2 regions of the Paraburkholderia sp. MM6662-R1 genome follow, and region 1 is predicted to be linked to the other one. Evidence: riboswitches for the same ligand, from Rfam matches in the RefSeq annotation. Region 1 holds a riboswitch; the other holds the start of a gene.
The links. Region 1 has a riboswitch for thiamine pyrophosphate ahead of OKW39_RS13825 (FAD-dependent oxidoreductase). Riboswitches for the same ligand answer to the same signal wherever they lie in the genome.
Positions count from the first base shown of each region.

Region 1 (14,387 bases):
CGACGCGCTTGAATTCGCGCAACCGGTTCACGGTCGCGCGCCATTCGACGAGGCTCGTATAACTGTTGATGAACCACGAGAACGAATCGCTGACCGTGCCGAACGCGCTCGATATCTGCATCAGCACGCCGAACGTGAACGCGCCCGCGAAGTAGCGCGGCGAGGCGACGACGATCGGGAAAATGATCGCGATCTGGCCGTAGAAGCTCAGCACGAAGGTCAGGCGCTTCGTGTACTTCATCACCTGCCACCAGTTGTCGCGGATGCGGCCGAACAGCGTGCGCGCGTTCGTCTTCTCGGTTTCCATGCCGTTGTAGAACGCGATCTGCTCGGCGTTCTCACGCAGCCGTATCAAGCCGAAACGGAAATCGGCCTCGACTTTCTGCGCCTGATAGTTGATCGACACGAGCGGATGGCCGACCTTCTGCGTGACGAGCGAGCCGCCCACCGCATACAGCGCCGCGGCCCACACCATATAGCCGGGGATCTGCAGCGGCATGCCGCCGAGCGAGATGCTCAACGCGCCCGCGAGCGACCACAGGATCGTGATGAACGACACGAGCGTGACGACGGTCGACAGCAGATCGAGCGTTAGCGACAGCGTGGTGGTCGCGAACGACTGCAGGTCGTCGCTGATCCGCTGGTCGGGGTTGTCGGTGAGGCGGTCGCGCTCGATGCGGTAGAACGCGCTGTCGTCGAGCCACTCGTTCAGGTAGCGGGTGGTCAGCCACTGGCGCCAGCGGAAGCCGAGCATCTGGCGCAGATAGCGTCCATACACGGCGAGGATGATGAAACCGAACGCGAGTCCGGTGAAGATCATCAGCAGGTGCGGGAAGTCGTGGACGTTCTTCGCCTGCAGCGCGTTGTAGAAGTCCCTGCTCCAGCTATTCAGGCGCACGTTGATCCAGACGACGAGCAGGTTCATCACGATGATCGTGACGAGCAGCCCCCACGCGATGCCTCGTTCCTCGGAAACCCAGTAGGGCTTGATCAGGGTCCACGCGGAGACCTTTTCGTCGGGCGGCAGCGCGGGGCTGGCGGAAGTATGTGGTGTCATGAGCATCCTGATGAAGTGCTGACCCGAAGTGCCATTCCGGCGTACGGGTCCGATCTGGTTGACCCATGTCGGGCGATCCCGCGAACAGCAGGCGCCTTTGCGAGGGTGTGGCTGCCGCGGGTCTGCGATACCTGGCCGGTCATCGCGCCATCACGCTCGATGACGCGAGTCCGGACGGGCGCCCGATTCTGGCGTGACGCCCTTAAGCGAAAATTAATTTTCGGGGCCGGCATCCGCTGGGGTGCCGCCGCCACGCATGCGGCCACGAGTGCCGCGCGCGCCGCGTTTTTGCGGCACCGATCACGGCATTGTGCCAGAGCGCCGGGCCGCTTCGCACCGGCATCTCGATAGACGGTGCCAGATCAAAATTGGGGTGGCGACCGCGGAGCGCTGGTTTGCGGGCGCCGCGCCTTTTATGGTCTAATAACCTGCGACGAAACAGGGGTGCTTCGCCCACAGGCGGCATGACTTTCATGCCGGGGCGGCGAGGCTGAGAGAGACCCTTTGCACCCGATCCGGGTAATACCGGCGCGGGAAGTTTCCGGAAGCAACCGTCTTCCATTCCCCGCCGGGCGGCGAGCGCAGCTCACATGTGCACGTCGTGACCGGCCGGCTTCACCCGCCGGTTTCGTCCTGGGTACGTGCGTTTTTGGCCGTACGGAAAGGACTCGATGACCGCCCATTCTTCAGACATGCATTTTTCCCTTCGTCACGCCGCCTCGGGCGAGCCGTGCCGTTTTGGTTTTGCCCACCGCAGTCGAACGGAGCGCGCGCGATGAACCGTCCCGCCCGACCCGATTTCGCCGTGCTCGGCGGCGGCCTGTGCGGCCGCCTGGTCGCGTGGCGCCTCGCTGGCGACGGGCATCGCGTGGCGCTCTACGAGCGCGGCGATGCCACCGGTTCGCAGGCTGCCGCGTGGGTCGCCGCCGCGATGCTCGCGCCGCTGGCAGAGGCCGCGAGCGCCGAGCTGCTGATCACGCGGCTTGGCGCGAGTTCGCTCGAAAGCTGGCCGCGCGTGCTTGCCGAACTGCCGGAGCCGGTGTTTTTCCAGCGCAACGGCACGCTCGTCGTCTGGCATCACGCGGATCGCACCGAGGCGCCGCTATTCGAGCGGCGCGTGCGTGCGAACGCGCCGGCCGAGTTGCTCGCTCGACGGCGGCTTCGTCGCGTTGGCAGGCGCGCAGCTCGGCGCCGCCGAACCCGCGTTGGCCGGCCGCTTCAGCCAAGGCTGGCTGCTGCCGCGAGAAGGCCAGCTCGACAACCGCCAGGTGCTGTCCGCGCTCGCGGCCGGGCTTGCCGAGCGCGGCGTCGACACGCACTGGAACACGCCGATCGACGACGCGTCGCTGCCCGATGCCGGCATCACCATCGATTGCCGCGGGCTCGGCGCGAAGCCGGTGCTGCCGACGCTGCGCGGCATCCGCGGCGAAGTTGCGCGCGTGCATGCGCCTCACCTGCAGCTGACGCGCCCGGTGCGGCTACTGCATCCGCGTTACCCGCTGTATATCGCGCCGAAGCAGAACGGCCTCTACGTGATCGGCGCGACCGAGGTGGAGGGCGAGGACATGTCGCCCGTCAGCGTGCGTTCGGCGCTCGAGTTGCTGAGCGCGGCGTTTTCGGTGCACCCGGGCTTCGGCGAGGCGCGCATTCTCGAGCTGAATTCGCAGTGCCGGCCGACCTTGCCCGATCATCGTCCCGCGCTGCTGTGGGACGGCGCGCGCACGCTGCGCGTGAACGGCCTGTACCGGCACGGCTACATGATCGCGCCCGAAGTCGCCGACGAAGCCGTGCGCTTCGCGAGCGCGCTGCTCGACGGCCGCGTCGGTGATGCCGACGCATTCGCCGGCTGGCGGCGCGACTCACGCTGGAGCGAGCTGTTCCAGCAGCATTTCGCGCGCGAGCCGGCCCGAGCGTAGCGGCCAACGTGCCGCGCGCGATGCCGCTTGCGCCATCGATTGAACCGCATTCGAACACCATGGACATTCATATCAATCAGAAGCCGTTGTCGCTGCCCGAGGGCGCGACCGTCGCCGATGCGCTCGCCGCCTTTGGCGCGCGTCCGCCGTTCGCGGTCGCGCTCAACGGCGATTTCGTCGCGCGTGCGCAGCATGCGGCGCGCGCGTTGCAAACGGGCGACCGGCTCGACGTCGTGCAGCCGGTCGCGGGTGGCTGAGCGCGACCGCGCCAGCCTGTCGCTTACCGAACGCAACAACCGTCGCCGAAAACCCATTGCCGCAACGCGGTCGGTTCTAGCCGCGAGGGCAAACCAGGATGATGCAAATGACTTCTCACGAGACCGCCGACGCGCTGACGCTATACGGTCAAACTTTTGCAAGCCGCGTGCTGCTCGGCACATCGCGCTATCCGTCGCTGCAATCGCTGTCCGATTCGATCGACGCCGCGCGCCCCGGCATGGTGACGGTCGCGCTGCGCCGTCAGATGAACGAGGGCCACGCCGAAGCCGGCTTCTTCGATCTGCTCAAGCGCCATGGCGTGCCGCTCTTGCCGAACACGGCGGGTTGCCTGAGCGTCGGTGAAGCGGTGACGACCGCGCACATGGCGCGCGAAATCTTCGAGACCGAGTGGATCAAGCTCGAACTGATCGGCGACGACTACACACTGCAGCCCGACCCGGTCGGCCTGATCGAAGCCGCCGCGCGGCTCGTCAAGGATGGCTTCAAGGTGCTGCCGTACTGCACCGAAGATCTGGTGATCGGCCGCCGTCTGCTCGACGCCGGCTGCGAGGCGCTGATGCCGTGGGGCGCGCCGATCGGCACCGGCAAGGGCGTGATCAATCCATACGGGCTGCGCGTGTTGCGCGAGCGGCTGCCGGACGTGCCGCTGATCGTCGACGCCGGGCTCGGCGTGCCGTCGCATGCGGCCCAGGTGATGGAGTGGGGCTTCGACGGCGTGCTGCTGAACACGGCCGTGTCGCAGGCGACGCACCCCGACGCGATGGCGCGCGCGTTCGCGCTGGGCGTCGAGGCGGGTCGGCAAGCGTATCTCGCGGGCCCGATGGCCGAGCGCGAGAGCGCGCACGCGAGCACGCCGGTGGTCGGCATGCCGTTCTGGCATCAGGATGGAGGTGCCGCATGACTCAGTCGTTGACGCTGAAGGACCGCGATCTGTTCTGGCCGACGGCCGACGAACTCATCGAAGCCGCCGAGCGCATCCGCGCACGTCTCGGCGACTGGCCGCCGACGCACGCGCCGTGGCGCATCTGCCTGATCGCACCCGACGAACCGAACGGTGGCGACCTGATCGTGAGCGCCGACGCACAGCCGCACGGCGAGCAGATCGCGCGCTGGCTGACGCGGGGTGCGGGCGTGATCGTCGCCGCGGAAAACCGCGCGACGCTGCATCTGGGCGGCGAGAAGTACGGCCTCGAAGGCCATCTGGCGGAAGACTGGATTCCCGCGCTTGCCGCGTTCCTCGACTGCGGTTTCGATCCGCACGACGCGCTGGTGCTCGCGCTCGCGTGGCGCGATGGCGACGAGACCCGCGCCGACGATGCTTTCCCGGCCGACCTCGCTCGCTTTCCGCGCCTTACCGACCTGCCGGCGGCACCCGCCAAGGCGTTCCCGCGCTGCCCGGCAAGGCTCGGCCTGTATCCGGTGTTGCCGACCGCGGACTGGGTCGAACGGGTGGTCGGCTTCGGCGTGAAGACGGTGCAGTTGCGCCGCAAGTCGGCCGAACCCGCCGACGAGCTGAAGCGCGAAATCGCGCGCTGCGTGGCGGCCGGCCGCGCGCACGACGCGCAGGTGTTCATCAACGATCACTGGCAGGCGGCGCTCGAGGCGGGCGCATACGGCGTGCACCTCGGCCAGGAAGACGTGCATACCGCGGATCTGTCCGCGCTGGCCGACACGGGCGTCCGCCTGGGCCTGTCCACTCATGGCTTCTACGAGATGCTGAAGGCGCTGCATTTCCGGCCGAGCTACATTGCATTGGGCGCCGTGTTCCCGACCACGACCAAGGTCATGCCGACCGCGCCGCAGGGCTTGCGCCGCCTCGCACGCTATGTGCGGCTGCTCGACGGCGTGGTGCCGCTCGTCGCGATCGGCGGGATCGATCTGCAGGTGCTGCCGGACGTGCTCGCGACCGGCGTCGGCTGCGCGGCCGTGGTGCGCGCGGTGACGGAAGCGGCCGACCCGGCCGCCGCCGTGTCTGCACTGCAACACACGTTTACGCAATAATCGTCAGGCATAGTCAAGGAACGGGGCACCTCACGGCAGCTTTTGCACGATGGCCCTATAATTCGGCCTTCCCTGTAAAAGGATTGTCAGTGTGGTGCCTTCCTATCCCGAGACCTTACTCGAGTTGCGCGACGTCGACTTCGGTTACGGCGACCGGCTCGTCCTGTCGAATCTGAATCTGCGCTTTCGTCGCGGTCAGGTCGTCGCGGTCATGGGCGGCTCGGGTTGCGGCAAGACCACGGTGCTGCGGCTGATCGGCGGACTCGTGCGCGCCCAGCGCGGCCAGGTGCTGTTCCATGGCGAGGACATCGGCGAGCAGACGCGCGAAGGCCTTTACGCGCTGCGCCGCAAGATGGGCATGCTGTTCCAGTTCGGCGCGCTGTTCACCGACATGTCGGTGTTCGAAAACGTCGCCTTCTCGCTTCGCGAGCATACCGATCTCCCCGAGGAACTGCTGCGCGACCTCGTGCTGATGAAGCTCAACGCGGTCGGCCTGCGCGGCGCGCGCGACCTGCTGCCGTCCGAGATTTCCGGCGGCATGGCGCGGCGCGTGGCGCTCGCGCGCGCAATCGCGCTCGACCCCGAACTGATGATGTACGACGAGCCGTTCGCCGGTCTCGACCCGATCTCGCTCGGCATCACCGCGAACCTGATCCGCACGCTGAACCGGGCGCTCGGCGCCACGTCGATTCTCGTCACGCATGACGTGCCGGAATCATTCGCGATCGCCGACTACGTGTACTTCCTGTCCAACGGCGGTGTGCTTGCCGAGGGCACGCCCGACGAACTGCGCGCGTCGACCGATCCGACCGTGCGGCAGTTCATCGACGGCGCGCCGGACGGCCCGTTCAGATTCCACTATCCGGCGCAGACGCCGCTCGCGGCGGACTTCGGCATCGGCGGAGGCCAGTCATGATCAGTACGATCGGTCGCTCGGTCATCACCGGGCTCGGCACCGCCGGCTACGCGACGCGCTTCTTCCTGCGGCTCGTGCTCGAGTTTTTCCCGCTGCTGCGCCGCCCGCGTCTTGTCACGAAGCAGATCCACTTTGTCGGTAATTATTCGCTAGTGATCATCGCGGTGTCGGGGCTGTTCGTCGGCTTCGTGCTCGGGCTGCAGGGCTATTACACGCTGAACCGTTATGGCTCCGAGCAGGCGCTCGGGTTGCTGGTCGCGCTGTCGCTCGTGCGCGAGCTCGGGCCGGTCGTGACCGCGCTGCTGTTTGCCGGGCGCGCGGGCACGTCGCTGACCGCCGAAATCGGCCTGATGAAGGCGGGCGAGCAGCTCACCGCGATGGAAATGATGGCCGTCGATCCGGTCAAGGTCGTGATCGCGCCGCGCCTGTGGGCCGGCATCGTGTCGATGCCGATCCTCGCCGCGATCTTCAGCGCGGTCGGCGTTCTGGGCGGTTACGTGGTAGGCGTGCTGCTGATCGGCGTCGATGCCGGCGCGTTCTGGTCGCAGATGCAAAGCGGCGTCGACGTGTGGCGGGATGTCGGCGCCGGGGTCGTCAAGAGTGTGGTGTTCGGCCTCGCGGTGACCTTCGTCGCGCTGTTTCAGGGCTACGAGGCGAAGCCGACGCCGGAAGGCGTGTCGCGCGCGACGACCCGCACGGTCGTGTACGCGTCGCTCGCGGTGCTCGGGCTCGATTTCCTGCTGACCGCACTAATGTTCAGCTAAGACCGCGCAGCATGCCGGCTGCCGGCGGTGCATGATGCGCCGCGCACGGCGGGAGGTGGCGGCGGCGCGGCGGATTCACTTTGGGATGACGATGAAAAAGAATGTTCTCGACTTCTGGGTCGGCCTGTTCGTGGTGCTGGGTTTCGTGGCGTTGCTGTTTCTTGCGCTGAAGGCCGGCAATATGAGCTCGTTGTCGTTCCAGGCAACCTACCCGGTCAAGCTGAAGTTCGACAACATCGGCGGGCTGAAGCCACGCGCGCCGGTGAAGAGCGCCGGCGTGACGGTCGGCCGGGTCGCGTCGATCGGCTTCGACAGCAACACCTACCAGGCGCTCGTCACGATCGATATCGACAAGCAATATCAGTTTCCGAGGGACACTTCGGCGAAGATCCTGACCTCGGGTCTGCTCGGCGAGCAGTACATCGGGCTCGAGCCGGGGGGCGACTCGGAAATGCTGAAGGCCGGCGATACGATCTCGATGACGCAATCGGCGATCGTCCTGGAAAACCTGATCGGCCAGTTCCTGTATAGCAAGGCCGCGGATTCCGGCGCGGCGAAGCCCGCCGCATCCGCCCCTGCACCGGCGCCCGGCGCGCCGGCCTCCGGCGCTGCCGCCCAGTAAGGCCAACAAGGAGAATTAGATGCAGACGACACTGCAGACCGCGCGCAGCGGCGCGCGCGTCCTACAGTTCGGCAAGGTCGCCGTGGCGGCTGCGCTGCTCGCCGGTTGCACGACCGTGCAGACGCCTACCAAGGGCGACCCGTTCGAAGGGCTGAACCGTACGATCTTCACCGTCAACGACAAGATCGACCAGTACGCGCTGAAGCCGGTTGCGCAGGGCTACGTTTGGGTCACGCCGCAGCCGGTTCGCGACAGCGTGACGAACTTTTTCTCGAACATCGGCGACGTCTATATCGCGGCGAACAACCTGCTGCAGCTGCGCATCGCCGACGGCGTGTCCGACATCATGCGGATCGTGATCAACACGTTGTTCGGCGTCGGCGGCCTGTTCGACGTCGCGACGCTCGCGAAGCTCCCGAAGCACGACAACGACCTCGGTCTGACGCTCGGCCACTACGGCGTGCCGGCGGGCCCCTATCTGGTGCTGCCGCTGTTCGGGCCGAGCACGGTGCGCGATGCGGTCGGCTCGCTCGGCAACTACTACGTGAACCCGATCAGCTACGTCGACCCGCCGGGCCTGAGCTGGGCGCTGTATGGCCTGAACATCGTCAACACGCGCGCGAACCTGCTCGGAGCGAGCAACCTGCTGGAAGGCGCAGCGCTCGACAAATACTCGTTCGTGCGTAACGCGTATCTGCAGCGCCGGCAGTATCTGTTGTCGGATAACCGCCGGCGTCCGCAGGAACTGCCGAGCTACGACGAGGAAGCGCCGCTGCCGAAGTACGACGAAGGCGAGACGGGCGCGGCAGGTGCGCCGGCCAAGCCGGCTCCCGCATCCGGCGCGGCCGTGGGCACGCCGCAAGGCGCGTCGGCACCGGAGGCCGCGTCGGGCGCCGAAACACCGCCTCTCGACCTGAAAGGCGGCCCGGAAACGCAAGTTCCGGCCGGTCAGTTGGTGCCGCCCACGCGCTTCAACTTCCCGTCCTTAAGATTGCATTGAACGTGCAGCCGTAACAGATCGATACGACTCTCGCAGTTTGCGCATCGATTGCCGTCGAACTCGCGTGATAAGGTCGGTTCAAACTGTTGCATTATTTTTGAGGCAAAGCTCGATATGAAAAAATTCTTCCTGATTCCGTTGTTTGCCGCGTTGTTTTCGTTCATCAGCGCGGGCGCATCGGCGCAAACCGTCGACACCAGCTCGCCCGACGCGCTGATCAAGACCGTCACCCAGCAGGTGATGGACGCGATTCGGGGCGACAAGTCGATCCAGCAGGGCGACATCAGGCACATCACGGCGCTCGTCAACGAAAAGATCCTGCCGTACATCGATTTCCGCCGCACCACCCAGCTCGCGATGGGCCGTAACTGGCGCACCGCGACGCCCGAACAGCAGAACCAGGTGGTCGAGCAGTTCAAGATGCTGCTGATCCGGACGTACGCGGGCGCGCTCGCGCAGGTGCGCGACCAGCAGATCCAGTACAAGCCGTTCCGCATGAACCCGGACGACACCGACACGGTGGTGCGCTCGGTCGTGATGAACAACGGCCAGCCGATCGAACTCGACTACCGCCTGTACAAGACGGCGCAGGGCTGGCGCGTGTATGACATCAACGTGCTCGGCGCGTGGCTGATCCAGGCGTATCAGCAGCAGTTCAACGAGCAGATCCAGCAGAAGGGCGTGGACGGACTGATCCAGTTCCTCACGCAGCGCAATCAGCAACTCGCTGCGGGCAAGCAGTCGTGAGCGACGTGCTGAACCCGGTGGCGAACCGCTTCGACAGCGGCACGACGCTGACCCACGAGAGCGCGAAGGCCGCGCTCGCGGCGGGTCTGCAACGCATCGCGGCGGGTGCGGGCGGCGTCGATTGCGCGCCGCTCACGCAATTCGATTCGTCGGCGCTCGCCGTCCTGCTCGCGTGGGTGCGGGCCGCGGCGGCGCGCGGCGGCAAGTTCGAAATCGTCAATCTGCCGGCTGGGCTCGCCAGTCTCGCGCAGGCCTACGGCGTCGATACACTTCTCTCTTCTGGCGCCTCCAGCATGGTTGCGTCAGCGCGACATTGACGCTCCTCTAGCGTCGTCTCCTCCCTTCCGGCCAGGCCGGGGGTGTCAGTTTTTGCCCTATAATCAAACGTTTTTTTGGGGCGTCGAACTGGCCCCCTAATCGGCCCCGGTTCCCGTTTCTTCCAGCATTTGCGCATCCCCAAGCTCCATTGGGGCTACTTCAGGCGCCGCGACGCACGCGGCCCATAGTCATGTCAGCCATAGAAATTCGTAACGTCAAGAAGCGCTACAAGGACTTGCAGGCGCTCAAGGGCGTCAGCCTCACGGTCGAAGAAGGCGAGTTCTTCGGACTGCTCGGTCCGAACGGCGCGGGCAAGACGACGCTCATCAGCATACTCGCGGGTCTCGCGCGCGCCGACGAAGGCAGCATCGCGGTGCGCGGTCACGACGTCGTCGACGATTTCCGCAACGCGCGCCGCGCGCTCGGCGTGGTGCCGCAGGAGCTCGTGTTCGATCCGTTCTTCACGGTGCGCGAAACCTTGCGCATCCAGTCCGGCTACTACGGGCTGCGCAACAACGACGCGTGGATCGACGAGATCATGGCCAATCTCGATCTCACCGAAAAGGCCGATGCCAACATGCGCGCGCTGTCGGGTGGCATGAAGCGCCGCGTGCTGGTCGCGCAGGCGCTCGTGCACCGCCCGCCGGTGATCGTGCTCGACGAGCCGACCGCGGGTGTCGACGTCGAGTTGCGCCAGACGCTGTGGAAGTTCATCTCGCGCCTGAATCGCGAAGGCCACACGATCGTGCTGACCACGCACTATCTGGAAGAAGCCGAATCGTTGTGCGACCGCATCGCGATGCTGCGCCGTGGCGAGGTCGTTGCGCTCGATCGCACCAGCACACTGCTGCAGCGTTTCGCCGGCATGCAACTGTTCGTTCGCTTCGCGCAGGGCGTGCTGCCTGCCGAGCTGCGTCCGCTCGAGGCGGAAAGCGGCGCCGGCAACGGCAATGGCCGCCAGCATCTGCTGCGCCTGACGAGCTACGACGACGTCGAGCGCATCCTCGCGCAATGCCGCGCGGCCGGTTGTACATTCGAAGAAATCGAGGTCCGCAAGGCCGACCTCGAAGACGTATTCGTTCAGGTGATGAACGGTCCAGAAGTGATCGAGGGGCTTGCATGAGCGGGTACAGTGGATTTAGCACGCTGTTTTACAAAGAACTGCTGCGCTTCTGGAAGGTGTCGTTCCAGACCGTGCTCGCGCCGGTCATCACCGCGCTGCTTTACCTGACCATCTTCGGCCACGCGCTGCGCGGCCACGTGCAGGTCTATCCGGGCGTCGAATACACGAGCTTCCTGATTCCGGGCCTCGTGATGATGAGCGTGCTGCAGAACGCGTTCGCGAATAGTTCTTCGTCGCTGATTCAATCGAAGATCACCGGCAACCTCGTGTTCGTGCTGCTGCCGCCGCTGTCGCACCACGAGATGTTCGCGGCCTACGTGCTCGCGGCCGTGGCGCGCGGGCTGAGTGTCGGCTTCGGCGTGTTCATCGTGACGATCTGGTTCGTGCCGCTCGCCTTCACCGCGCCGCTCTATATCGTCGTGTTCGCGATGTTCGGCTCGGCGATTCTCGGCACGCTGGGTCTGATCGCCGGCATTTGGGCCGAGAAGTTCGACCAGCTCGCCGCGTTCCAGAACTTTCTGATCATGCCGCTCACGTTCCTGTCGGGCGTGTTCTACTCGACGCATACGCTGCCGCCCGTATGGCGCGAAGTATCGCGGCTCAATCCGTTTTTCTACATGATCGACGGCTTTCGCTATGGTTTTTTCGGCGTGTCGGATATCGACCCGCTGGTGAGCCTCGCGATCGTCGCCGGTTTCTTCGTGGTGCTGGCCGCTGTGGCGATGCGCATGCTCGCTACCGGCTACAAGCTGCGCCACTGACGAGGAGCTTCTCTCATGTTGCCGACTCCCGAACAGGTCAAACAGTACATTGCAGCTGGACTCGCGTGCGAGCATCTCGAAGTCGAAGGCGACGGTCAGCATTTCTTTGCGACGATCGTCTCGCCGAACTTCGAAGGCAAGCGCCTGATCCAGCGTCACCAACTCGTGTATGCGGCGCTCGGCGACCGCATGCGCGAAGAAATCCACGCGCTCAGCATGAAGACGCTGACGCCCGCCGAATGGCAGAACGCGTAATCTGGAAATTTTGTGCGAATTACTCAGGAAGGGCGCGACACCGCTAGCGGCGCGCCGAACACAGACAAAGCAGGTCCGGACGCGAACCGGGCCGATCAGGAACCGACAGGCATGGATAAACTCATCATTGAAGGTGGCTACCCGCTCTCCGGTGAAGTTGTCGTCTCGGGTGCGAAAAACGCGGCATTGCCGATTCTGTGCGCGGCTCTGCTGAGCGCCGATCCGGTGCATCTGGAGAACGTGCCCGATCTGCAGGACGTGCGCACGATGCTCAAGCTGCTCGGCCAGATGGGTGTGCGTATCGAAGCCGGCGAAGGGCGCGTCGCGCTCGACGCGTCGAAGGTCGACAACCTCGTCGCGCCGTACGAAATGGTGAAGACGATGCGCGCGTCGATCCTCGTGCTCGGTCCGCTCGTCGCGCGCTTCGGTCATGCGCGCGTGTCGCTGCCGGGCGGCTGCGCGATCGGCGCGCGTCCGGTCGATCAGCACATCAAGGGTCTGCAGGCGATGGGCGCCGAGATCACGATCGAGCACGGCTTCATCGAAGCGCGCGCGAAGCGTCTGAAGGGCGCGCGCATCGTCACCGACATGATCACCGTGACCGGTACCGAGAACCTGCTGATGGCGGCGGTGCTCGCCGAAGGCGAGACGGTCATCGAGAACGCAGCGCGCGAACCCGAAGTGGTCGACCTCGCGCGTCTGCTCGTCGCGATGGGCGCGAAGATCGAAGGCATCGGCACCGACCGTCTGGTGATCCATGGCGTCGACAAGCTGCACGGTGCGAAGCACACGGTGATTCCGGACCGCATCGAAGCGGGCACTTTCCTGTGCGCGGTCGCGACGGCCGGCGGCGACGTCATGCTGCGCAAGATGCGTCCGCTGCTGCTCGAAGCCGTCACCGAAAAGCTGCGCGAAGCGGGCGTCACGGTCGAGGAAGGCGACGACTGGATGCGCGTGCGCATGGACAAGCGCCCGAGCGCGGTCACGTTCCGCACCTCCGAATACCCGGCGTTTCCGACCGACATGCAGGCGCAGTTCATGGCGCTCAACACGATCGCGGACGGTACGTCGCAAGTCGTGGAGACGATCTTCGAAAACCGTTTCATGCACGTCCAGGAGCTGAACCGTCTCGGCGCGAGCATCACGATCGACGGCAACACCGCGCTCGTAACCGGCGTCGAAAAACTGTCCGGCGCGAAGGTGATGGCCACCGATCTGCGCGCGTCCGCGAGTCTTGTGATCGCCGCGCTGCGCGCCGAGGGCGAGACGCTGATCGACCGCATCTATCACCTCGATCGCGGCTACGACCGCATGGAAGCGAAGCTCAATGCGATCGGCGCGAAGGTGCGCCGGGTTTCCGGGAGCGGGACATGAGTTCGATGCCGCAAACGTCGTCGTCGCCGGCGGTCAGCGCGCCGCTCACGCTCGCGTTGTCGAAAGGGCGTATCTTCGAGGAAACGCTGCCGCTGCTCGCGGCGGCCGGCATCGAGGTAGCGGAAGACCCGGAGAGCTCGCGCAAGCTGATTCTGTCGACCACCGACCCGAACCTGCGCGTGATCGTCGTGCGCGCGACCGACGTGCCGACCTATGTCGAGTATGGCGCGGCCGACTTCGGCGTGGCCGGCAAGGACGTGCTGCTCGAGCATGGCGGCAGCGGCCTGTATCAGCCGGTGGATCTGGACATTGCGCGTTGCCGCATGTCGGTCGCGGTCGCGGCCGGTTTCGATTATGCGAACGCGGTGCGCCAGGGCGCGCGTCTGCGGGTCGCGACCAAGTATGTTGAAACCGCTCGTGAGCATTTTGCCGCCAAGGGCGTTCACGTCGATCTGATCAAGCTGTACGGTTCGATGGAACTCGCTCCGCTGGTTGGTCTCGCCGACGCGATCGTCGACCTGGTCAGCTCGGGTAATACGCTGCGCGCGAACAATCTGGTCGAGGTGGAGGAGATCATGCAGATTTCGTCGCGTCTCGTCGTGAACCAGGCAGCGCTGAAGCTCAAACGCGCCGCGTTGCGGCCGATTCTCGACGCGTTTGCCAATGCTTCGTCGAAAACCGCCGCCCCGGCGGCCTGACTGACGATGGCAATGTGACGTTGCACTGATAGCGCGCCTTACCGAAACGGATACCTGTATGTCTACCAAGATTCGCAAACTCGATTCCACCGCTCGCGACTTCCACAAGTCGCTGCATGCGGTGCTCGCGTTCGAGGCGAGCGAAGACGAAGCCATCGAGCGCGCGGTCGCGCAGATTCTGAACGACGTGAAGGCGCGCGGCGACGAGGCGGTGCTCGAGTACACGAATCGCTTCGATCGCGTCGATGCGAAAAGCGTGGCCGAGCTCGAACTGCCGATGGCCGAACTCGAGGCGGCGCTCGAAAGTCTCGAGCCGAAGCGGCGCGCGTCGCTCGAAGCGGCGGCGGCACGCGTGCGCGGCTATCACGAGAAGCAGAAGATCGAGTGCGGCAGCCATAGCTGGCAGTACACCGAAGCCGACGGCACCGTGCTCGGCCAGAAGGTCACGCCGCTCGATCGCGCGGGCATCTACGTGCCGGGTGGCAAGGCCGCGTATCCGTCGTCGGTGCTGATGAACGCGATACCGGCGCGGGTGGCCGGCGTGCGCGAAATCGTG
Region 1 is NZ_JBNDLV010000001.1:2,928,825-2,943,211, forward strand. Features, by position in the region: gene OKW39_RS13820 (ABC transporter ATP-binding protein/permease) at 1-1,057, opposite strand, end outside; TPP riboswitch at 1,488-1,611, shown strand; partial or broken gene OKW39_RS13825 (FAD-dependent oxidoreductase) at 1,833-2,973, shown strand; gene thiS (sulfur carrier protein ThiS) at 3,033-3,230, shown strand; gene OKW39_RS13835 (thiazole synthase) at 3,338-4,153, shown strand; gene thiE (thiamine phosphate synthase) at 4,150-5,253, shown strand; gene OKW39_RS13845 (ABC transporter ATP-binding protein) at 5,345-6,169, shown strand; gene mlaE (lipid asymmetry maintenance ABC transporter permease subunit MlaE) at 6,166-6,933, shown strand; gene mlaD (outer membrane lipid asymmetry maintenance protein MlaD) at 7,025-7,555, shown strand; gene OKW39_RS13860 (MlaA family lipoprotein) at 7,575-8,555, shown strand; gene OKW39_RS13865 (MlaC/ttg2D family ABC transporter substrate-binding protein) at 8,670-9,302, shown strand; gene OKW39_RS13870 (STAS domain-containing protein) at 9,299-9,619, shown strand; gene OKW39_RS13875 (ABC transporter ATP-binding protein) at 9,811-10,743, shown strand; gene OKW39_RS13880 (ABC transporter permease) at 10,740-11,504, shown strand; gene OKW39_RS13885 (BolA family protein) at 11,520-11,759, shown strand; gene murA (UDP-N-acetylglucosamine 1-carboxyvinyltransferase) at 11,871-13,133, shown strand; gene hisG (ATP phosphoribosyltransferase) at 13,130-13,831, shown strand; gene hisD (histidinol dehydrogenase) at 13,890-14,387, shown strand, end outside.

Region 2 (14,387 bases), 1.1 Mb from region 1:
GATGGAAGAAAAGCATGTACGCGATGCTGGTACAGGCGACGCCGAGCGCGATCACCGCGCCCCACGCGCGCAGCGAGATCGGCGCGGCGGGCCAGTAGATGACCGCGAGCGGCAGCAGCACGATCGTCGCGCCGATCATCGTGCCGGTCGCGACGGTCAGCGCGTCGACGCCAGTCAGGTGACGCTTCGTGTAGTTGGCGGCGATGCCGTAGAGCAGCGTGGCGCCGAGCGCGGCGCCGGCCGCGAGCGCGACGCTCAGCGGCGAGGCGGCCGAGCCGGCCGGCGCCGCGATCTGATCCCACACGAGCATCAGCACGCCGAGAAAGCCGACCACGAGACCAAGCGTGCGCAGTGCGCTGAGCCGGTCGCGCAGCCACAGGAAGCCGACCAGCGCGCCCCACAGCGGCGCGCACGCATTGATCACCGACGTGACGCCCGCCGACAGTGTCAGCTCGGCATACGCGAACAGGCAGAATGGTGCCGCCGAATTGACGATACCGACCACGAGCAGCGGCACTGCGTGCGTGCGCAACACGGTGGCGGACTGTTGCAGCGGCCGTCGCGCGATCAGCACGATCGCGAGAAAGAGCGCGCCGATGCCGACGCGCAGCGCCATCAGCGGCGCGACGCCGAAGTCGGTCACGCCGACGCGGATGAACAGGAACGATGCGCCCCACAGGGCAGCGAGGATCAGCAGTTGCAGCAGGTTTCTGGTTTTCATTGGAATGGCGCCCCGCGCAGTTGAGTCAGGACGCCAGCTCATCGTAACAGTGCGATCGCGCGAATCGTTTCAGTACAGGATGAAACGGCAAGATCCGGGAGACAGCCGCGTCCGATGAGGTCGATGGTAAGCGCTGCGAGGGCGCGCGCCAAACGAGCAATTCTCGCCGATATGTGAGAAAAATTGCATCGGCGGAACGGCAGTGGGGATGGGATCGGAAATGGCGCCCGCGATGCGTGGGCGGCCGTCCGAAAAGAGGTGAATTGCATTGCGCCGTTACTGGCGCGACCTCAATGCGGAATCATCCATGGCAGGACGTTCTGCTGCGCCCAGACGAGCACACCAAGCAGCACCGTCAGCAGAATCGAATGTTTGAAGGTCTTGGCGAACACGACGCCTTCCTTGCCCTTCAACTCGGTGGTCGCGACGCCGGTCGCGATGTTCTGCGGCGAGATCATCTTGCCCATCACGCCGCCCGACGAGTTGGTCGCCGCCATCAGCACCGGATTCAGATTGAGCTGTTTGGCCGCGACCACCTGCAGATTGCCGAACAGCGCATTGCCCGACGTATCGCTGCCCGACAGGAACACCGCCACCCAGCCGAGGAACGCCGACACGAGCGGAAACAGCGGCCCGACCGACGCAACGCCGAGACCGAGCGTGTAGGTGAGTCCCGAGTAGTTCATCAGGTAAGCGAGGCCGACGATCGTTGCCACGGTCAGGATCGCGATGCGCGTTTGCACCCACGTATCGGAGATCGCCTTGCCGAACTCGGCGGGCGAGAGCCGTACGACGAACGCCGTGATGAGCGCGGCGACGAGGATCGCGGTACCGGTCGCGAGCGGCTGGAAGTCCCAGACCGCGCCGTACGGCGTGTTGTAGAGCGTGATGAACACGGCCTTGTCGAGACCGGGCCACGACACCTTGAGGTCGCCGATCGTGAAGATCCTCGCGATCGTCCAGATGATCACGACGACCGACACGATGATCCACGGATACCAGCCCTGTGCGCCGCCGATCTTGCCGCGCACCTCGCTGATGCGATCGACGTTGACCGCGAATTTCGGATCGCCGGCGGGCTTCCAGACGCGTAGGAACGCAACGGTGAGGATCAGCGAAACCAGCGACGACAGCACGTCGGTCAGGCTGTAGTTGATGAAGTTCGAGACGACGAACTGGGTCAGCGCGAAGCTCAGGCCCGAGACCAGCAGCACCGGCCAGATCCGCAGCATGTTGCGAAAGCCCGCGTACACGGCGATCACATAGAAGGGCAGCAGGACCGCGAAGAAAGGCAATTGCCGCCCGACCATCTTGCCGAGCACATCGGACGGCAGATGCGTGACCGCGCCGAGCACCGTGATCGGCACGCCGAGCGCGCCGAACGCGACCGGCGCGGTGTTGAAGATCAGCGTGAAGGTCAGCGCTTCGAGCGTCGGAAAGCCGAGCATGATCAGCAGCGAGCTCGTGATCGCGACCGGCGTGCCGAAACCCGAAATGCCCTCGAGCAGCGCGCCGAACGAAAAGCCGACCACGACGAGCACGGTGCGCCGGTCGTTCGGCAGATTGTCGATCATCCACAGGCGGAAGGCCTCGAAGCGTCCCGAGCGCTGCGCGATGTTGTACAGCAGGATCGCAGTGAACACGATCCACATCACTGGCCAGATCGCGAACACGACGCCAGCCGCGACCGAGTTGAACGCGAGCCCGACCGGAAACTGCCAGACGAAAATCGCCACGATCAAACCGATGATCAGTCCCGCGAGCGACGCTTGCCACGCGGGCCTGCGCGCCCAGCCGAGCAGCGCGAGCACGGCGATGATCGGCAGCGCGGCGACGATGAACGACGGAAAAAGCGAATTGCCAACCGGAGTGAGTAGTTGATGAAACATCACGTCTCCTTCGTTGTTGTGTATTTCGACGCGGGGGATTGCGCATGACGGCGCGTCGCTCTGATTCGGCGGACGCTCGCAAGTGGCCTCGACAAAGCGGCGTCGCCCGATTTAAGCGGGTGCTGCATGAAACCTTCCAAGGATAGAGCGCCTTACCGGCGCGTCAAGCCGGGAAAGTACGAGCGGGGTATGCGCGGTGGAGGGCGATACGCGCGGAAAAACGACTCATGAAGAAGCGCGCGCGCCGGCAGTTGAAGTGCCGGCGCGTGCACGCTCCGCGACGAAAGAGGACAGGTCAATGCGAGTGGCCGCCCCCATGACCGCCCCAATGGCCGCCCCAATAACCGCCAATGCCGATCGCAATCGACGGTCCGTAGTAGGCGGGGTAGCCGTAATAAGCGGGATAAGGCGGCGGCGGATAGTAGGCGGGATAAACCGGCGGCGCCGCATACACGGGCGCGGGGACCGCATAACCGGGCGGCATGTCTTGCGGTGCGACCTGCATTTGCGCCTGGGCTTGAGGCGGCTGCTGTTGATCGGTCGCCGGCGCGGTTTGGTCGGCTGTGGTCGCGGGCGCGGTCGAATAGTACGACGGGTAATAGCCGGCGGGATAGTAGCCGGCGGGGTAATAGCAGCCTGCCAAAAAGAGACTCGAGGCGAGCACGCAAATCGCGGTGGCGGGCCGCGCGAACCTCGCGGAAAAACTGGACGAATCGCGTGGCGTCGAGAGGCGCACCACGCAAAGATGGGTGACGACGCGGGACTTCATGGCGCGCTCCTCGATGAACCGATGCCGCCTTGCGCGACGTCGTTACGAGGAGCTTACGCTCTTGCCGCGGCAGCGCTGTGGCAAAACTGCAACCGCATATTTCAGCCTATTTCCACGCGCGTTGTCGGGACGAGGGCGCACCGCATCCGGCGCCCTTGGCAGTCCGGATCGTGGTCCGAAAAAATCGTTTGCTGTCCTGTATGAACCGTTAGACGCTCATCTGACGCAACGCTCACTTGCCGCTCACTTGCCGACCTGGTTACCGATGACGCCGCCTACCGCCGCGCCGCCCAACGTCGACAAGCCATTGCCGCCGATCGCCGCGCCAGCGGCGCCGCCGACACCCGCGCCGATCGCGGTATCGCGTGTGCGTGGGGACATGTCGCCGCATGCCGCGAGACCCGCGACAAGTGAAAGGGCGGCTGCGACCGTACCAAGACGAGTACCGAGATGACGGATCGATTTCATGATGCTGACTCCGCTCGTTATTGGAAACAGATGTTTCCTTCTCTCAGCACGCAACGTGCCTGCTCGATGCGGTGGAATAAAAAAGCCCGCCATGCCGGCGGGCTTCGATACTGCAGTGCTGGTTCGCGCAAATCGCGCAACCCGCTCATTGCCGCTGATAAATCTCCGCGCCTTGCTTCATGAACTCGATCGACTTTACTTCCATGCCTTTCTTCAGCGCTTCGTCGTCGGTGACGCCTTGTTGCGCGGCGAACTCGCGTACGTCCTGGGTGATCTTCATCGAGCAGAAGTGCGGGCCGCACATCGAGCAGAAATGCGCGACCTTGGCCGAATCCTTCGGCAGCGTTTCGTCGTGGAATTCGCGCGCCTTGTCCGGGTCGAGACCGAGATTGAACTGGTCTTCCCAGCGGAATTCGAAGCGCGCCTTCGACAGCGCGTTGTCGCGCACCTGCGCACCCGGATGACCCTTCGCGAGATCGGCGGCATGCGCGGCGAGCTTGTACGTGATGATGCCGGTCTTCACGTCGTCCTTGTTCGGCAGACCGAGGTGTTCCTTCGGCGTCACGTAGCACAGCATCGCGGTGCCGAACCAGCCGATCATCGCGGCGCCAATGCCCGACGTGATGTGGTCGTAGCCCGGCGCGATGTCGGTGGTCAGCGGCCCGAGCGTGTAGAACGGCGCCTCGTCGCACCAGTCGAGCTGCAGGTCCATGTTTTCCTTGATCAGCTGCATCGGCACATGGCCCGGACCTTCGATCATCACCTGCACGTCGTGCTTCCACGCGATCTGCGTGAGTTCGCCGAGCGTCTTCAGCTCGCCCAGTTGCGCTTCGTCGTTCGCGTCGTAGATCGAGCCGGGACGCAGGCCGTCGCCGAGCGAGAAGGCCACGTCGTAGGCCTTCATGATTTCGCAGATCTCTTCGAAATGCTCGTACAGGAAGCTTTCCTTGTGATGCGCGAGACACCACTTCGCCATGATCGAGCCGCCGCGCGACACGATGCCGGTCATCCGGTTCGCCGTGAGCGGCACATATTGCAGACGCACGCCCGCGTGGATCGTGAAGTAGTCGACGCCTTGCTCGGCCTGCTCGATCAGCGTGTCGCGGAAGATTTCCCAGGTGAGGTCTTCAGCCTTGCCGTTGACCTTTTCGAGCGCCTGATAGATCGGCACCGTGCCGATCGGCACCGGGCTGTTGCGGATGATCCATTCGCGCGTTTCATGAATGTGCTTGCCGGTCGACAGATCCATCACCGTGTCGCCGCCCCAGCGGATCGCCCACGTCATCTTGTCGACTTCCTCGCCGATCGACGATGTCACCGCCGAGTTGCCGATGTTCGCATTGACCTTCACGAGGAAGTTGCGGCCAATGATCATCGGCTCGCTTTCCGGGTGGTTGATGTTGTTCGGGATGATCGCCCGGCCGCGCGCGATTTCCTCGCGCACGAATTCCGCGGTGATTTCGGTGAGGCCGTTCGGACCGAACGCGCTCGCGCCGAATGCCTGGCCGGGGTGCTGACGGCCCATCATCGCGGCGAGCTTAGCGCCGTTCGGGCCGCTCGTCTTCAGGGTCTCGAGGTACTCGGCACGGCGCTGGTTTTCGCGAATCGCGATGTATTCCATTTCCGGCGTAATGATGCCTTGCTTCGCGTAGTGCATCTGCGTCACGTTCCTGCCGGCGATCGCGCGGCGCGGCGTGCGATGCAGTCCCGGAAAGCGCAGCTGCGCGGTGGCCGGATCGGCGGCGCGCTCGCGGCTGAAGCTGCTCGACAGACCGGTCAGCGGCTCGGTGTCGCCGCGCTCCTCGATCCACGCCTCGCGCAGTGCGGGCAGACCCGCGCGGATGTCGATCTCCGCGTCCGGGTCGGAGTAGGGGCCCGACGTGTCGTACACGTAGATCGGCGGATTCTTTTCGCCGCCGAAGCTGTCGGGCGTGTCGGCCTGCGAGATTTCGCGCATCGGCACGCGGATGTCGGGGCGCGAGCCGGTCACGTAGACCTTGCGCGAATTCGGCAACGGCGCGACGGCGGCCTCGTCCACGTGGGCTTCGGCGGAAATAAACTTCGGGTTGGCGTTCATGTAAGTCTCCGTACAAAGTGGGGCGGCTAAGCAGGAGACCGAGATGGAAGTAGTCGGAAATCGCGGAGAGGTGAGGCACTTGGGGCTGGAGCGAAATCCGTACGCTTCCCTGCGCTGGCATTATCCAGATCAGGTTCAAAGGGTATTTCTCACCCACGCAACACGGACCTCCAGCTCCGCGCTACGCAGGACCCCCGCGTTAGCAGCGCACACGATACACCGCCCGCCCGCGGTTTGGCAACCTGTCTGAATGACTCAAAAAAACTGGTCCGGATGAAACCAGACATCTCCTATGCTTGATTCGAGACCGCATCAGACAGGGCAACTTACAGCGAGGGAACGGCCGCCTTACAGTGAAAAATCGTCGGCGGCTTCAGGCTGATACAGGATTTTGTCGAGCTTGAGCACTTTCTGATCGCCGCTGGGTGGCGTGAAGCGGACGCTCTCGCCGCGGCGCGCGCCGAGCAGCGCGAGGCCAGCCGGCGAGAACACATTCAGGCGCCCTTGCGCGAAATCGGCGTTGGGCGGATAGACGACGGTCCACGTCATCTGTTCGCCGCTCGCTGCGTCGATCAGCGTCGCTTGCGAGTTCATCGTGACGACGTCGGCGGGGATGTCGTGCGAGTCGACGATCACCGCGCGTTCGAGCACATCGTCGAGCATGTGCTGCAACTTGGCGTCGGTGGCCGCGTATTTTTCTAGGCGGGTCACGTCGAGTTCGGTCAGGTAGCAGGTTTTGATCTTCTTCATCATCAGGACTCCGGATAAGGCGGTCATGGATGGCCGCGTGCAACGACCCATGGGGTGGTCGGCGGATGAGTGGACGAATGGGAGAGCCCGGTGCCCGGCGACGCGGCCCTGGGTATTGGCGGGCTGCGTCAGCGAGGGCGCCGGGCGGCGTGAAGCGGGACCGTTCGGGACGTCTCGCCGGGGCCGTGCGACGCGACGTCCGCGCGCGCGCACTCGCCTGCGCGGCATGGCCGCAAGCGGGCGAGAGCACGGAAAGTCGGACGACGCAGAGAAGTCACGGGCAAAACGACCAGGTATTGGGGAAAAGCGATCGAGAGGTGCCGGGCGACAAAGCGTGAGGCCGCGCGGCAGCAGCGAGACGAAAGTTTGATGTTAGCACGCTGTCTCACGCAGCTCCGTTTGCGACGTCGCGCCCGTCGATTGACCGTTTTTGTGCGGTGCGAGAAGAAAGCGGTGTGGTCCGCATTGCGTTCAAGCCAGTCAGAGGATTGCCGTTAAACAAAGTGCAGCGAAGGCCGCACTCCGGCGAAGCGATTCGCGGGATGGCGCGTGAATGGCGCGAGGCGACTCGCGCCGATTGACAAAGAGGTGCACATGAAAGCGGAAAGCAGGCGGTGGCGAACGTTCGGTCGCACAGTCGCGGTGGTGGCATTGCTTGCCGCGCCGCTGGCGGCGCCGGCGGCATCGACGGTGACGGGCGGCGTGATCCGGTTCGTGGGGATGATCGTTGCACCGCCGATGCAGATCAGCGGGGATACGGCGCCCATTGGCGTCGCCGTCGGTAGCGCGAGCGTGGCGGGTCAGCGCTTTTCGCGCACGGTGACATTCAGCGCGCCGCCGGGCGTCGTCAGCGGGGCCGATGTCGCGCTCGAAGTGAACGGCGGCACGCAGTCGCGCGATCTGGTGGCGGCGCGGTTCGTCGATGGCACCGGGCGTGTCGCGACGGCCCGCGACGGCCACTACGCGGTCGATCGCGCGGGCGGCGTGCTGTCGCTGAACGCGAAGCGCACCGATACGGACACGCGCGTGACGGTGGTGGTCAGTTACGACTGAGTCGCGGGCGAGCTTTGGCTGGCTCATCCCATGCCGGAAAAAAATTAAAAGAGGCTTGTCATAACCGGCCGCGCGGCTCGACAAACGTGCAGATTACGATCGGAGCACGTCATGTCGACCGCGCACAATCGCTCGATACTTCAGCGCTTTACGACTTTTTCGACGCCCGCCGTCGGCCTTGCGCTGTTTCTGCTGAGCGGTTCTGGCATCAGTGCGGCCGACGCGGCCGGGCCCCTATGCGCCACGCACAGCCCCGCGCACCGCGTCGCGCTCGTCGAGCTGTACAGCAGCGAGGGCTGCGATAGCTGCCCGCCCGCCGACCGCTGGCTCAGTCAATGGAAAAGCGACGGCGCCGCGCACGGCATCGTGCCGCTCGCGCTGCACGTCGACTACTGGAACAGCCTCGGCTGGACCGACCGCTTTTCCCAGCATCGCTTCACCGAACGTCAGCAGACGCTGACGCGTCTCGCGGGCGCGCACACGCTCTATACGCCGGAAGTGTTCGTCGCGGGCCGCGAGCTGCGCGACTGGTCGCAACGCGACAGTTTCGAGCGCCGCATCGACGAGCTCGTCGCCGAACCCGCCCAGGCGAGCGTCGCACTTGCGCTGAGCCCGCGTGCGCCCGGCGCGTTCGATGTCGATGCGCAGTTCAGCACGACGGCAGCCGCCGCCACGGGTGCGTTGAGCGCCTATCTCGCGATCTACGAGAACGCGCTGACGACGCAGGTCGGCGCGGGCGAAAACCGCGGCGCGACGCTGCATCACGAGCGCGTCGTGCGCGCCTGGTTCGGGCCCGTGCCGCTCGTCTCCGGTCACGCGCGGATTCATCAGGACATCGATGTACACGCTGCGAGCGTCGATGCGCAAGCCGATCCGAGCGCCAACGCCGCCGGCCGCTTCGGCGTGGTCGCGTTCGTCGAAAGCGACGCGAGCGGCGACGTGCTGCAAGCGACCGACCTTCCCGCGTGCCGTTGATCGACCTCGCGCGCGCCGCATTCACTACCGCTGCTCGAGGAGAGCCCCATGTCCACACCCCACGCCTTGCGCCCCAGCGCACCCACCGCGCCCACCGCGCCGAAGCGCGGCGCCATTCATCCGCTGTGGCTGCGCATCACGCATTGGCTGAACGCGCTCGCCGCGATCGTGATGATGCTGTCGGGCTGGCGCATCTACGACGCGTCGCCGATCTTCCCGGCGTTCAGCTTCCCGACCGCAATCACGCTGGGCGGCTGGCTCGGCGGCGCGCTGCAATGGCACTTCGCGGCGATGTGGCTGCTGGTGTTCAACGGCCTCATGTATATCGCGCTGAATCTCGCGAGCGGGCGTTTCGTGCGCAAGTTCCTGCCGCTGACGCCGCGCGCGGTACTGCGCGATTTCGTCGCCGCGTTGCGCGGGAAGCTGTCGCATGGCGATCTGCGCGTCTACAACGCGGTGCAGAAATTCGCCTACCTGTTCGCGATCGCCGATCTGATCGTGCTCGTGCTATCGGGGCTCGCGATCTGGAAGTCGGTGCAGTTTCCGCTGCTGCGCGAACTGATGGGCGGCTATGACAACGCGCGCATCGTGCACTTCAGCGCGATGTCGCTGCTGGCCGCGTTTCTCGCCGTGCATCTGGCGATGGTCGCGCTCGTGCCGCGCTCGTTGCTCGCGATGTTGCGCGGACGTTGAGCCCGCGGCTGCCCACGCGCATGCTCACGCTCATGAAATCGCAACGCGAATTCCAAACGGATACCGAATCATGAACAAGCCGATAGAGAAACCAGCGGACCCATCCACGCAGCGTATTAGCCACAAGCTCGACCGCGCATCGATCCTGCTCGATGCGAAGCGCGAACTGGCGATGCCGTCGCGACGCCTGTTCGGCAAGCAGCTCTTGACGCTCGGCGGCCTGTCGATGCTGACCGGCTGCTCGCTGACCGACGACGCTTCCGTGAACCGTTTTCTCACCGCCGTGTCGCGGCTGAACGATCGCGCGCAGGCCGCGCTGTTCGATCCGAAGCAGCTCGCGCCGACCTACACCGAAGCGCAGATCACGCGGCCGTTTCCCTTCAACGCGTACTACGGCATCGACGACGTGCCGCACGTCGACGGCTCAGATTATCAATTGAAGCTGAGCGGTCTCGTAACCGGCCAGCGCGTGTGGACGCTGCCCGAGCTGTACGCGCTGCCACATGCCGAGCAGATCACGCGACATATCTGCGTCGAAGGCTGGAGCGCGATCGGCCGCTGGGGCGGCACGCCATTCGGCGATTTTCTGCGGCGCGTCGGCGCGGACACGACGGCGAAGTACGTCGGCTTCAAATGCGCGGACGACTACTACGAAAGCATCGACATGCCGACCGCTTTGCATCCGCAAACGCTGCTGACGTTTTCCTACGACGGCGAATGGCTGCCCGCGAAATACGGCTACCCGATGAAGCTGCGCATGCCGACCAAGCTCGGCTACAAGAATCCGAAGCACATCGTCGAAATATTCGTCACCAACACGTATCCCGGCGGCTATTGGGTCGACCAGGGCTACAACTGGTTCGGAGGCTCCTGACGCATGCGGGCGCACGCGCGCTTGCGGCAGCGGCTTCGGAAGCACGCCGGCTCTCGCCGGCTTCGATTCATCCACCACCAAGGAGTCATCCCATGAAGAAGATTGCAGTTACCACGATCGCATTGTTGATGCTGGCAAGCGGCGGCGCGGCCTTCGCGCAGGCGAGCGGCGCGATGTCGAACGGTGAGATGTCGAAGAATGCGATGTCGAAAGATTCGATGTCCAAAGACAGCATGTCGAAGGACGGCATGAAAAAGGACACGATGAAGCACGACTCGATGAAAAAGGGCGGCGACGCGATGAAGCACGAGGCGTCGGGCGCGATGGGCAACTGAGTCGGCGCCGAGCGTGCTTAGCGATCCTGCCGATGCACGGCCGCGCATCGAACGGATCCGACACCGCAAGCCGGGGATGCGTCCCCGGCTTTTCTGTTGCAGGAAACCCAAAAGTTACGATTCTCTCGCGTGGCGTTCTTGGCGCTTACTGCATAATGCGGTGCGCGCCGGGGCTTTGCCACGCTTGCGGCCGCGCAGCCCGGCCGCGTTGCATCGTGTCGTTTTGACCGACGCCGCCGCCACCGCCGTTTCTGGCGCTTCCGGCGCCGCCCATCGTCTTACCGTTCCACCGACATGTCCGCCAGCCTCGCCCGTCCGACCGCATCGCCGATGCGGTGCCCGCCATCCCGCCCGAAAGGCATCGACGCAGGCTCGGCGCCTCGCGGGCATCGAGCGCATCGCGCGGGTCGAGTGGCGACGGCGGACTGAAGCATGTCGCTGCAACGTTCAGCTTTTTCTCCGCGCGGCTGGCCGCTGCGTCTGCCGCAGTCGCGCAACGGGCGGATCGCGCTCGCGCTTGCCGTCGTTTATCTGGTGTGGGGCTCGACGTACCTCGGCGTGCATGTCGCGCTCGGCTCGTTCCCGCCGCTGCTGATGTCGGGCTTGCGCAACCTGTTCGCCGGCATCGGTCTGTTCGTGTTCGCCGCGCGCCGCAAGCCGATCTGGCCGAGCTTCGCCGAAATCCGCAACGCCGGCCTCGTCGGCACCATGCTGGTAGGTCTGTCGAGCGGCATGCTCGCCTACGGCATGCGCACGGTCGGCACCGGCACCGCGGCCGTGATGGTCGCGACCGTGCCGCTGTTCGCGACCGTGATCGCGGCCGTCGCCGGACGCAAGATCGGCCGCGGCGAATGGTTCGCGGTCGGGCTGGGGCTCGCCGGCATCGTGATTCTGAGTCACGGCGACAGCACGCCGGGCTCGACGGGCGGCAGTCTCGCGATTCTGTGCGGCGCGCTGTTCTGGGCCGGCGGCGCGCATCTGGCCGGGCAACTGAAGCTGCCGTCGGACCTGTTTCTGTCGACCTCGCTGCAGATCGGCCTCGGCGGCGCGATGTCGACGCTGGTCGCGTGGGCGTCGGGCGAGCGGATGCTCGAGCTGCATTTTCTGCCTCTCGTCGCGTTCCTGTATCTGATGTTGATTGGGACGATGGCGGCGTACGTCGCCTACGGTTATCTGATTCGCCACACGAGCCCGATCATCGCGAGCAGCTGCATGTACGTGAATCCGGTCGTCGCGGTCGCGCTGGGCGCGCTGCTGCTCGGCGAGCCGGTCACCCGCTCGACGGTAATCGCGACGATCGTGATTCTGATCAGCGTCGGCCTGTCTTTCTGGTTCGATTACCGGAACAAGCGCAGCGCCTGATAGCGGCGCGGTTCTCGTCGAACCGCGCGCCCGCTGTCAAAGCCTTGCCGCCAGCTGCGCGCCCTCGCGGATCGCCGTGCCGTTTCATCGCGTTCTGAAAACGCGTCGCGTCGAGTGCCAGCCAGCACCCAATCATTCACGAAAAAAAAGCCCGCAGCGGCATCCCGCGACGGGCTTTGCAAATCCTGCTGCCATGTGCCGGCTTATTTCGCCTTATCCGCCTCGTTCGTGATGGCGTGGCCGCCCTTCGAAATATCTTCGCCAGCGCCCGCCATCGTGTTGCAGCCGGTGACAAGCATGGCAGTTCCTGCGAGCACAAGCAAAGCGATCAGTCGAGTCATGAAACTTCTCCTTGTCGAGAATGCATCGGTTGATGTCGTCCGACCGGGGCCATGCCAGTCGATCAGATCTCGATCCGGTTTCGAACCGGTCTGATTGCATGGTAAAAAAAGGGCGGGGGCGGCGCTGTCGGCCGTGCCGCGATTTTGTCGTAGGCGTGCTCCGGTGTTTGCGTCGGCGCACTCCTACAACGGCTTGGGGGCGCTGCGGCGAGCATCTGTCAGACGGGGCTTTGCGACGAAGTGGGCGGCGTGGCCGGCGAGGTCAGCGGCTGATCGACCGAAGGCGTCGCGGTGCTCGCGCTCGGCATCACGACGTCGATGTCGGTGCCGTTTTGCGCGCCACGGCGGATGTCGAAGCGCCCGCCGTGCGCGGCCACGCGCTGACGCATGCCGAGCAGGCCGTGCGTATGTGTGCGCTTCAGGTCGGCTGGCATGATGCCGACGCCGTTGTCCGCGATATGCAGCGCGACCTCGCCCTCGCCGACCCGCAATGCGATTCCGACCTTCGAGGCCCGCGCGTACTTGGCGGCGTTCGTCAGCGATTCCTGCGCGACCCGAAACAGCGCGATTTCGGTCTGCTCGTCGAGCTGGATATCGTCGGCGGGCAGGTGCAGCTCGAGCGTCCAGTTGTTGCGCTGCGCGGCTTCGTCGGCGAGCGTGCGCAGCGCGGTAACGAGCCCGAAATTGGCCAGCACGGTCGGCCGCATGTCCTCGATGATGCGCCGCTTCAAGGCGATGCCCTGGTCGAGATTGGCGAGCGCGCGCTGCAGCTTGTCGGCGATGTCCGGCTCGCTGTCCTTCAGCTTGCGGCGCGCCCATGCGACGTCCATCCGGCATGCGGTCAGAATCGCGCCGAGCTCGTCGTGCAACTCGCGCGCGAGCTGGGTCTTTTCGTTTTCGCTGACCGCCTGCAGATGCCAGCCGAGCGCTTCGAGCTGCCGCGTGCGCTCGTTGACGAGCTGGTCGAGTTCCTCCTGCTGCGTGATCAACTGACGCTGCGCGCGCGCCTGCCGGTCGATCTGGATGCCGAGATTGCGAAACAGCAGAATGAACAGCACGATGTTCAGCGCCGACAGACCCGCCGCGCACAGGGTCGACAGCCGCTGGTCGGCGCGGCTCGCGGCCAGCGCGTGCTGAGCGCGGCGCTCCTCGTTGTCGCGCAGCAGCGCGAGCGTACTGTCGATCAACGACGCGTCCGCCGGGTTGACGTCGCTCGCGCTCCCGCATGCGCCGAGATCGAGCGGATGCGGCGCGGCGTGCTGCATCGCGGCGGCGCCCGCGCCGATGCGCGCGTCGATCAGCGCGAGAATCTGCGTGAAGCTCGCGAGTTCCGCGCTGTCCGCGCGGCCGCCGCGATAGAAGTGGTCCAACTGCTGGGTGGTGTCGCGGATGCGCGCGGCGCTCGCGCAGAACGCGTGGGCGGATGCGTCGTCCTTCGTCAGAAGAAACTGGTTTTGTTGCGCGGTGAGGCGCGACAGCTCGCTCGCGAGTGTGCTTAGTCGCACGGTGACGTCGCGCGCTTCAAGCGCGGTCTCATACTCGGCGGTGATGCGCTGACGCGCGGTCTCCAGAATCACGAGGCCTCCCACCGTGATCACGATCGCCACCGTCATCGCGATCGCCCAGCTGCGATTGCGCATCCACTCGGCGAGCCGCGCCGTGGCGCGCGCGCCAGCTTGTTCCGGCGGGTTCTGCAGATTCGACACTTTCGGCTCCAGAAAGAGGGCATCGACTCCGGCATCGCGCGAAGCCGCGCGCGTAATGTCGTCGTAACCCAATGTAAGCGGATTCTCACACGAAAAACGGCGAGCGTCGGAATGCGCGCGGCGCCGCGCATCGATAGCATGGACCCGATCGTTCATGCAATGTTTCGGGAGGAAGCCATCATGTTGAAGTGGGCACTGTTCTTCGCGATCGTCGCGGTGATCGCCGGTCTTCTCGGCTTCACCGGCATCGCGGCCGGCGCAGCGGCGATCGCGAAGTTCCTGTTCTTCGTCTTTGTCGTACTGTGCGTGGTGTTCCTCGTGCTGGGCTTCGTCGTGACGAAGAAAATGATCGATTAGCGCGGCCATCGCGGTGG
Region 2 is NZ_JBNDLV010000001.1:4,015,050-4,029,436, forward strand. Features, by position in the region: gene OKW39_RS19015 (DMT family transporter) at 1-721, opposite strand, end outside; gene OKW39_RS19020 (L-lactate permease) at 1,012-2,610, opposite strand; gene OKW39_RS19025 (hypothetical protein) at 2,906-3,379, opposite strand; gene OKW39_RS19030 (glycine zipper 2TM domain-containing protein) at 3,623-3,847, opposite strand; gene thiC (phosphomethylpyrimidine synthase ThiC) at 3,993-5,924, opposite strand; TPP riboswitch at 6,013-6,130, opposite strand; gene OKW39_RS19040 (GreA/GreB family elongation factor) at 6,273-6,677, opposite strand; gene OKW39_RS19045 (hypothetical protein) at 7,269-7,727, shown strand; gene OKW39_RS19050 (DUF1223 domain-containing protein) at 7,839-8,702, shown strand; gene OKW39_RS19055 (cytochrome b/b6 domain-containing protein) at 8,751-9,395, shown strand; gene OKW39_RS19060 (molybdopterin-dependent oxidoreductase) at 9,466-10,269, shown strand; gene OKW39_RS19065 (pentapeptide MXKDX repeat protein) at 10,362-10,604, shown strand; gene OKW39_RS19070 (EamA family transporter) at 11,037-11,966, shown strand; gene OKW39_RS19075 (entericidin A/B family lipoprotein) at 12,170-12,307, opposite strand; gene OKW39_RS19080 (sensor histidine kinase) at 12,526-14,169, opposite strand; gene OKW39_RS19085 (DUF1328 family protein) at 14,194-14,370, shown strand.
Region 2: another riboswitch for thiamine pyrophosphate. It lies ahead of thiC (phosphomethylpyrimidine synthase ThiC); the one in region 1 lies ahead of OKW39_RS13825 (FAD-dependent oxidoreductase).